One region of the Novosphingobium sp. PY1 genome, then DNA from elsewhere that is predicted to be linked to it. Evidence: riboswitches for the same ligand, from Rfam matches in the RefSeq annotation. Region 1 holds a riboswitch; the other holds the start of a gene.
What was found. A riboswitch is a leader RNA that binds a small molecule or an ion and turns the genes downstream of it on or off. The one in region 1 is predicted to bind cobalamin.
Positions count from the first base shown of each region.

Region 2: linked by a shared signal. The riboswitch ahead of J3474_RS11540 (DUF1636 domain-containing protein) and the one ahead of J3474_RS14955 (TonB-dependent siderophore receptor) in region 1 are both predicted to bind cobalamin.

Region 1 is NZ_BLTI01000008.1:751,872-756,635, forward strand. It holds gene J3474_RS14955 (TonB-dependent siderophore receptor) at 1-1,725, opposite strand, end outside; cobalamin riboswitch at 1,819-2,016, opposite strand; gene J3474_RS14960 (cell wall hydrolase) at 2,212-3,420, shown strand; gene J3474_RS14965 (hypothetical protein) at 3,558-3,938, shown strand; gene mdh (malate dehydrogenase) at 4,419-4,764, shown strand, end outside.
Region 2 is NZ_BLTI01000008.1:25,742-30,505, reverse strand. It holds gene cobT (nicotinate-nucleotide--dimethylbenzimidazole phosphoribosyltransferase) at 1-963, opposite strand, end outside; gene J3474_RS11540 (DUF1636 domain-containing protein) at 960-1,367, opposite strand; cobalamin riboswitch at 1,545-1,740, opposite strand; cobalamin riboswitch at 1,800-2,009, shown strand; gene cobO (cob(I)yrinic acid a,c-diamide adenosyltransferase) at 2,175-2,792, shown strand; gene ggt (gamma-glutamyltransferase) at 2,951-4,705, shown strand.

The DNA.
Region 1 (4,764 bases):
GCTGTCGGACACCATGCGGATATCGCCGCCCAGCGTCAGCCCTTCAAGCGGCGCGTCCCAGTCGGCCGAGACGGTGAGTGCATTGCGCGGACGGCGGGCAAGGTCGTTGCCCCGGTTGAGATCGCCGGCCGTGCGGTTCACCGACTTGACGTAAGTATAGACCGCGCTGGCACGCAGGCGCTCGGAAACCCGGGCGCCCAACTCGATCTCGGCGCCGGTTGCGCGGGCCTTCCCGACATTGGCATAGAAACCGTAGCGGCCATCCCCGCAAAGCGCATCGCTCGATCCGAAGCACGAGACGTAGTCGATCAGGTTGCGGCTGTCGCGGCGAAAGCCGGTGACCGCGAAGTGCAGCGGGCCGTTGCGGTCGCCATACTCGATCCCGGCATCGTAGCTGCGGCTGCGCTCGGGCATCAGGTCGGGATTGCCGTATTCGGAGAACAGCTGATAGAGCGTGGGCACCTTGAAGCCTTCGCCGTAGGAGGCGCGGATGCGCCAGCCCGCCGCCACGGTGACGCTGCCGTTGGCACCGAAGGTCCACTTGTCGCCGAAATTGGAGTGGTCGTCGTAGCGCACGCCCGCGGCCAGGCTGAACAGATTGCCGTAGTAGCCGAGCAGGCCATGCACGCTCGTCAGTTCCGCGTCGGCGCGAATGCGCGAGCCGTAGAGGAAATCGTCGGACTTGATGTGCGACCATTCATGGGCGCCCCCGAAGTCGAGCCGGACGGCATCGGTGGCGTCGTAGGAGCCACTCAGTTCCGCCCTTTCGCTGCGGCCCTGCGTTTCGGAATTGAACTGGTCCGAGATCGTCGGGTCGTAGTAACGGCGGCGGGTGTCCGAAACCTGATAGCCTGCATCGAGCGTGAGCGCATCGCCGGTCCACGTCAGCCCCGCGCGGCCGCCCAGCTCGCGGGTCTTCTGGTACTCGGGCGTATCGGCGAAAGTGTAATCCGGCGCCGGATAGCCATCGAGGTCGAGCGTGCCATCGGTAAAGCGGCCCACCACGCTGGCGGTAAGGCCCGGCACCAGATCGACGTGGGCACGGCCACCGGCCCGCCACTGCCTGAAGCCGTCGGCCTCGGTACCGGACGCCGCCTGGCTGATGCCATCGGTGCGCATGTAACCGCCATTGAGGTTGACGCCGTAGGTCTCGCCGGAAAGCCCGGCCGAAACCTGCCCGTCGAAGCTGTCGCGCGCGCCATACTCTGCCGAGCCCTCGACGCCGTTGACGTCGCGGCTGGTGATCGCCAGCACGCCGCCGATGGCTTCCGATCCCCAGACGACCGAGTTCGAGCCGCGCAGCAGTTCGACCCTGCCGACCGGCCCGGTCATCAGGTTGCCGAAATCGAACCCGCCGCTGGGCGCGGCAATGTCCGCAACGCGCAGGCCGTCGACCAGCACCAGAAGCTGCTGGGAATTGGCGCCGCGCACGAACAGGCTCGTCGTCCCGCCGATGCTGCCGTTACGGCTGAAGGTCACGCCCGGCAGGCGCTCCAGCACGCGGGCGACGTCCGGCCCCTGGATGGAATCGATCTCCTCGCTGCCGACGACGCTGACGGGCTGCCCCGCCTGATCGACGCGCAGCGCGCTGCCGGTCGCGATCACCGTGATCGCGTCACCCAGCGGAACGAACGGCGCGACATCGGCCTCATCGGCAAGAGCGGGGGAAACAAGAGCGGGTGTGGACACGGCAAGCGCGGTGCCGAGCAGATACAGATACTTCACGTACAAACCTCCAACCTGAACGAAGCGTCGCTCGTGGCTGAGGCCGCGCCTTCACGGCGCATGACTCGCTGCATTCCGGTCCAACCCGCCCGGCGCGGAACGACCATCACTGGCAGGTCTCCTGGCTCCCGGATCATAGCGCCGCCCCACCTTCCCGGCATCCTTGTGACAAGACGCCAGTGGCCAATCGGGACGGAACTCCCCGGTCACAGTTGCGGGGACAGCGCCGGAATCGAACCGGCTTCCCTCTTAGGTCCGGCAAGCCGGACAACCCGTGACGTGGCCGGGCGGATACTGCGGTGTTGCAGGCTTTGCAAGCACGGCCGCGCAAGTACCTGCCCGCGCAACCGGTTTGTTTACCGGTTAAGGCTACAAGGCGGCGGTGTGTCGCTTCGGGACGGCGACCACGGAGCGGATGCGCCGGATCGATAGGCGGGTTAGGCGCAGGATGCGCCGACGAGCCACGTTGACGGGGCGCACGTTGAAGTGGCGCACATTGACGGTGCGCACTTTGACAAGGCGAGCGAAAGGAACCGAGTGACCGAGCCACCTGCCCTGATGGCCCTGATCGGCGAAAGCGAGGCGCGCCCGCGCGACTTCGCGGCCCGGTTCGAGCGCGGGCGCAGGAACCGGCATGCGCACCGCGCCCATCTGCAGCGGCGCTGGAGCGTGGCTGCTGCAGGCCTTGCCGCCATCGCCCTGCCTGCCTTCGCCTCACCGGGACACTGGGACCGCTTCACCATCGCCGCTGCCACGGCCGAGGCGCAGACCCCCGAGCCGATGCCCTTCGAGCGCGCCGGATCGAGTTTTCCCGGCTCCGCCTTCTATTACCTCGAACAGGAAGCCGCGCCCCTGCAGGTGGGCGAAGGCATCCATTCCGACGCCGGGGACGCGGACGCACCGGCCCCTGAAGCCCGCGCCCCTGCCCGCCCGCTCACCATCGATGCCAGCGGCATCGACCGCACCCGCGCGCTGCAGTGCATGACCGCCGCCATATACTATGAAGCCGCAAGCGAGGCCGAAGCCGGCCAGCGTGCGGTTGCGCAGGTCGTGCTCAACCGGGTGGCCCACCCGGCCTATCCCAATACCGTGTGCGGCGTGGTCTACGAAGGATCGGAACGCTCCACCGGCTGCCAGTTCTCGTTCACCTGCGACGGCTCGCTCGCCCGCAAACCTTCGCGCTATTTCTGGGACCGGGCGATGCAGGTCGCCCGCGCCGCGCTGTCGGGCTACGTCTATGCCCCGGTCGGCCTGGCGACGCATTACCACACCGTGCAGGTCCATCCCTACTGGGCTGCGAGCCTCGATTACCTCGGCACCATCGGGGCGCATCGCTTCTACAGCTTCCATGGCGCGGCGGGCCGCCCGGGCGCCTTCCGCTTCGCCTACCTGGGCGGCGAACCGGCAGCCGCGCCGCACCCCCGCGACACCGCTTCGCCCACCATGGCGGCGGCAGACACGCTCGATCCGGTGGCGATCCAGCGCAAGTTCGATGCGCAAGGGGCAGCGCCGACTGCCGCGACAAGCCCGATCGAGACAGCCGCCGCCAAGACCGCGCCCGCGCCGATCTATTCCAGCGCCATTCGCGAACGCGGCGGCGAAGCACTCTACCGGGCGCAGAAGCTGCCCGAAACCGGCGACATCAAGCCGCAATACGCCAATAGCGGCCGCTGGATCGCCCAGCCGGGCACCTGACCCGGCGCGACCTGTCTCCTTTCGGGGCACCGTGAGGCCATGGCAAGAATTCGGCAACCATAGGCCATTACAAACACTTAGAGCATCATCGTCATAAGGGTGGCGATCAGAACAACGACACAAAGGGCCCGCCTGACATGACGATCCGCTTCTCCGCTGCCTATGGCGGAAAAAGTCCAGCGATTGTGCGTGCCCTGTGCCCCTCCGCCCCCCTGGGCGCAGTCAACGACAATGGCTGCAGGCCCATTCTCGGCGGCTCCGCCCGCCGCGCCATCGCTGCCTATTCGGAACAGATGCACCTGCCGATGCAGGCGGCGAACGACCAGCGGATGCTGACCGAGGCCCTGCGCCACTTCGCCCGCCACGGCCTCTCGGCCGCTGCCCATGCGCGCGAGAACGCGGAAGCCGCCAAGGCCGCCAGCGACGAGGAAGCGTGCCGCTGGTGGATCTCGATCTGCCGCCAGCTGGACCGCCGCATGGCCGACGCCCTGGCGCGCAAGATCGCCCGCCACGGCTGATCCTGCGGCGGCGAGACGGCCGCGCCCCATCGTCGCAGGTAATGCCGCGCGCGATACCGATCCTTCGCCAGGCTCGGGATGAGCGGTGCGTGTGGGGTGAGCACAGCCGCTCCGAATCGCGACGGCGCGCAAGCCCCTCAAGTCCGCGCATCTTGCCCTTCCGGCGATTCGCCCCGAGCCTCTTGCAATGCCCTGGCTTCGGTGAGAGACATGTCCCGCGCCGCGCAAGACTTACGCAAACCTTGCCAAATCGTTGAAAATTCGCGCTTGGCGGTCCTGTTTTATCGCCACTATTGCAATTGCGAACTATTATCAATTAAAAGTGCCCGCTTGCGCCCTGCCCGCGTCGTTTCGCGGTTGCAATGTCGGTGCGAGGGGCGTAGGGCCCGCTTCGCAACTGACGGCACCTGCCTTATGCGGGACAAAGCAGGCCGCCTTTCACGTCCGAGGTCCCGCCATTGGGAAGGACAAGCACGCATCATGGCTCGTAAGAAGATTGCCCTTATCGGCGCCGGCAACATCGGCGGCACCCTCGCGCACCTCGCTGCGCAGAAGGAACTGGGCGACATCGTCCTGTTCGACATCGCCGAAGGCATCCCCCAGGGCAAGGCTCTCGACCTGTCGCAGTGCGGTCCCGTCGAAGGCTTCGACGCCGCCATCACCGGCACCAATGACTACGCCGACATCGCCGGCGCCGACGTCATCATCGTCACCGCTGGCGTTCCCCGCAAGCCGGGCATGAGCCGCGACGACCTGCTGGGCATCAACCTCAAGGTGATGAAGTCGGTCGGCGAAGGCATCAAGCAGTACGCTCCCGACGCTTTCG
Region 2 (4,764 bases), 730 kb from region 1:
AGCAATTGCCGAGCGCACAAGCTGCGCCGCCACCGCTGCACCGGTGCCCTCGCCCAGCCGCATCCCCAGTTGCAGCAGGGGGGCAAGGCCAAGCCAGTCCAGCAACCTGGCATGGGCTGCTTCCATGGAGCAGTGAGCGGCAAGGCAGTGCGCTGCGAAACGCGGCTGATCGACCACCAGCGGCGCTATGGAGGCGCAGACGATGAACCCGTCGAGCAGCACCGGAATGCGCTTGATCCGGGCAGCGAGAATGGCCCCGGCTATTGCAGCAATCTCGCGCCCTCCCAATCGGCGCAAGGTTTCGAAAGCATCGGTGCAGCGGGCACCGTGAAAGGACAGGGCCTGTGCAACGACGGACTGTTTGTAGGCGATACCGTCCCTGTCGAGACCCGTTCCGGCACCGACCCACTCGGCAGCTTTGCCATTGCAGGCCTGCGCGCACAGAGCGGCTGCGGGCGTGGTGTTTCCTATCCCCATTTCGCCCACGAAAAGCAGGTCCAACCCCTCTTCGACGACCGCAGCCCCCGTATTGAGCGCGGCCAGGCAATCTTCCTCGCTCATGGCAGGCTGCTCGACGAAGTCCGCCGTCGGACGGTCCAGCTCGATCGGCACGATGACCAGTTCTGCACCGCAAGCGCCGGCCAGGGCGTTGATAGCCGCCCCGCCCGCCGCGAAGTTGGCGACCATCTGCGCGGTCACTTCGGGCGGATAGGCACTGACCGCCTTTGCGGCGACACCGTGGTTGCCGGCGAAGATCGCCGCACGGATGCCCTCCAGCACCGGTCGTTCCCTCCCCTGCCACGAGGCCATGAAAATAGCGATGTCTTCCAGTCGACCGAGCGAGCCCAGCGGCTTGGTCAAGGCGTCCTGGCGCAACTGTGCGGCGGCCTGCGCGACCTTGTTGGCCTCGGGCAGATCCAGGAGCGCTGCGGCAAAGGCTTCGCGGCTTTCGAACCGGATCATGTGCACAAGAAGCCTTCTGGCGGGGTGCGGGTGATGAAGTGCCCCTTCACGCCCTGCGGCCAGCTGCGATAGGGGACGACGCCTTCTTCGCTTTCGGCATGTTGCGCAGCATAGCTGAGAATCGCGTGCGCGGCCTCACGGTCAGGGGCGAAGTCTCCCAAGACATATCCCATCTTGCCGGGCGCCCGGATATGCACGGTGCAGAAACGCTTGCAGGCGAACAGGCACGGCATTTCCTGAACGCTAACGGCGGCCAGCGCTGGATCGCCTGCCTGCACCTCGCGCATCACGGAGGCCAACCGCGCACCGCCGCGCTCGCCGTGTTCGTCCTCACGTTCGGTTTCGGCATGGCGACAGGTCGAGCAGACCACAACCGAGGCGTTTGCGTCGACTGCACGCAGCATCAGCGTAACGCTCCCGAGCGCGGACGACAAAATGACATCAAGAGCATGGCGGCGCTCCCTCCTTGCAAACGGCTCCAGCCCCACCGGAATCCCAACCGGCGAGACGATGACTGTCGTTGCGCGAGGGGTGACCCCGCCATAACGGGGCCCTCGAACACCCGGTGCGCCCTGCCCGGATGAAGAACGACTGCGGCAGGCAGGTCTCCTGGCTCACGGGTCAGCGCCGCTCCGGCCGCCTTCTCAGGACCGGCTTGGGGTCCCAATGGCGAAATGGCCGGATGGCTCGCCGCTTACAGTTGCAGGGGCAGCCCGGGACTTGCACCCGAATTCCCTTTTGATCCCCTTGCGGGGAACCTGTCGCAGCCCGGCAAGTATCGCGCAGTCATGCCCTTCGCAAGCGCAATATGCTTGCAGGCAGACTTGCCCTGGCCTATCCGCGGGGCCGTAACGGGTGCCCGCAAGGGCTTAATCGGGAAGTCCGGGCAGCGAAGTCTTCGCTGCATCTGCGGCACTGCTCCCGCAACTGTGACCGGTGAGCGCATCGCCACTATGCCATTGAACGGGCACACCCTGTTCGAGAAGGCGGCGAAAGGCGCGGCGATCCGGAAAGTCAGGAAACCGGCCCGCTACCGTCGTTCCTTCGCGCGGGCGGGATGAACCGGGCGGACGAGGGCCTCGCATCCTGCGGGCAATCCCTTGGCAAACGACAATCGTGCGTGCGTCGAAGAGGAAACCCGAGTGAATGCCAAACTTGCCGGACTCTCCTTCGCCCCGCCGCATGCCACCCCCGAGAGAGGCCAAACCGCTATGACCGATACCGAAAATCTCGCCGAAGAAGACCGCCGCCACAAGGAACGGACCCGCAAGCTCAAGTCCGTAGTCGATGCGCGCATTGCTGCAGCCAGGATCGACAAGGGGCTGGTGCTCGTTCTTACAGGAAACGGCAAGGGCAAGTCCTCCAGCGCCTTCGGCATGGTGGTTCGCACGCTGGGCTACGGGCGCACGGCGGCGGTATTCCAGTTCATCAAGAGCAAGGTCGACGTAGGCGAACGCGCTTTCCTTTCCGTGCAGCCGGGCGTCACCTGGGAGAACTGCGGCGAGGGCTTCACCTGGGAAACCCAGAACCGCCAGCGCGACATTGCCGCTGCGCAGGCCGGGTGGACCAAGGCAAAGGCCGCGCTGGCCGATCCTGAGATCTCGCTCGTCGTGCTCGATGAACTGACGTACCTCATCAATTACGGCTACCTCACGCTGGAAGAAGTCCTTCCTGCGATCAGGAACCGGCCGGAGATGCAGCACGTGGTAATCACCGGGCGCGCGGCCCATGCCGAATTCATCGAACTGGCCGACACGGTAAGCAGGATCGGTGACGAGAAGCACGCTTTCCGCAATGGCATCAAGGCGCAGCCGGGGATCGACCTCTAGCCAACGGCAGCGCACTGCAAGCAGAAATGTCCTCGCCGCAAGCCCCTATACCTGCCGGACGGAACTGTTAGGTTCCGTCCCGGCGATCGCGCGAGTCCCTGACTGAAGGGGCCATCGCCGCGACAAGATCGATTGAAGCTACCCCGCGGAGAACCCTATTGCGCCGCCTTTTCCTGTCCGTCGGCCTTGCCGCACTGACACTGACGACCGTTTCCCAGGCCAGCGTTTCCCAGGCCAGTCCGCCCCCTGCAGCAACCGTCGAGCAGACCGCACGGTCCGAAGTACCGGAGCGCGAACAGGCCGGGTTTGCAAAGCATGCAATGGTCGCGGCGGCCAATCCCCTGGCGGTGAAGGCAGGGGTGGACGTGCTGCGCAAGGGCGGCTCGGCGGTCGACGCCGCAGTGGCGATCCAGGCGGTCCTCGGCCTTGTCGAACCGCAGAGTTCGGGGATCGGCGGCGGCGCCTTCATGGTCTACTACGACGCGAAGAGCCGCAAGGCGACATACTACGACGGGCGCGAAACCGCGCCTGCCGGCGCGACCGACCGCCTCTTCCTCGACGATGACGGCAACCGACTGCCTTTCTTCGATGCGGTTCTTGGCGGCATTTCAACCGGCGTGCCCGGGGCCGTGGCCATGCTAGACATGGCCCATCACGATCACGGCAAGCTCGCCTGGGCGGACCTGCTGAAGCCGGCCCGCAATCTTGCCGAGGACGGCTTCATCGTCAGCCCCCGCCTTGCGGGCATGATCCGGATGGAGCGCGCACCGCAATCCTCCGCGCCCGATGCCGTCGCGTATTTCTCCAAGCCGGACGGCACCCGCTATGCCGCGGGGGACCGCCTGCGCAATCCGGCCTACGCCCGCACCTTGGAGCGGATCGCCAGGTTCGGAGCCTCCGGCCTGCTGACCGGCCCTGTTGCCGCTGACATCGTCAGGCGCGTGAGCGAGGGACCGCGCCCAAGCACGATGACGTTGGCCGACCTCGCCGCCTATCGCCCGCGCTCCGGCCCGGCGCTTTGCGAACCCTACCGCGTTTACATGGTCTGCACGCCGCAGGCACCGTCCGGCGGCCCGGGACTGCTCATGGCGCTGGGCATTCTCGACCATACCGATATCGGCAAGCGCAATGCCAAAGATGAAAAGGCCTGGTTCGAGTTCGCGCAGGCAAGCCGGCTGGCCTATGCCGACCGCGATCGCTACGTCGGCGATCCGGCCTTCGTCGAAGTACCGATCAAGGGCCTGCTCGATCCGGACTACCTGGCAGCGCGCGCCGAACTGATCGGGGAACGCGCAGGCCCGGTCAGCTTCGGCCATCCGAAGGGCGCACCTGCTGTCGGCCCCGACGCTACGGTCGAGCCCGGCGGGACAAGCCACTTCATCGTCGTCGATGGCGAGGGCAATGTCGTCTCGATGACGACCACGGTGGAGAGCATCTTCGGTTCCGGACGAATGGTCGATGGGTTCTTCCTCAACAACCAGCTTACCGATTTCTCGTTCTCGCCCACCGATAAAGACGGAGCGCCAGCAGCGAATGCCCCCGCCCCCGGCAAGCGACCGCGCTCGAGCATGGCACCGGCCATCGTCCTGACGAAGGACGGCCGCTTTCATGCCGCTGCCGGATCGCCCGGCGGGACTTCGATCCAGGCCTATAATCTCAAGGCGCTGGTAGCGATGCTGGACTGGCACATGTCTCCGCAGGACGCAGTGGCGCTGCCCAACCTTGTCGCCAAGGGCGATACCTTCCGCGCCGATCCGTTCCCCGAACCGATCATGACCGGCCTTGCTGCACGCGGCATGCCGCTCTCGACCTCTCGCAGCGAGGAGTCGGGAATTCAGGCGATCGTGGTCCAGAACGGCGGCTATGAAGGCGGAGCCGATCCAAGGCGCGAGGGCATGGCGCGGGGCTTTTGAGGCAGGTATTCATACCTCCAAATCCCCGCGTTCCAGTTCGAGACGCAGCGTCAATTTGA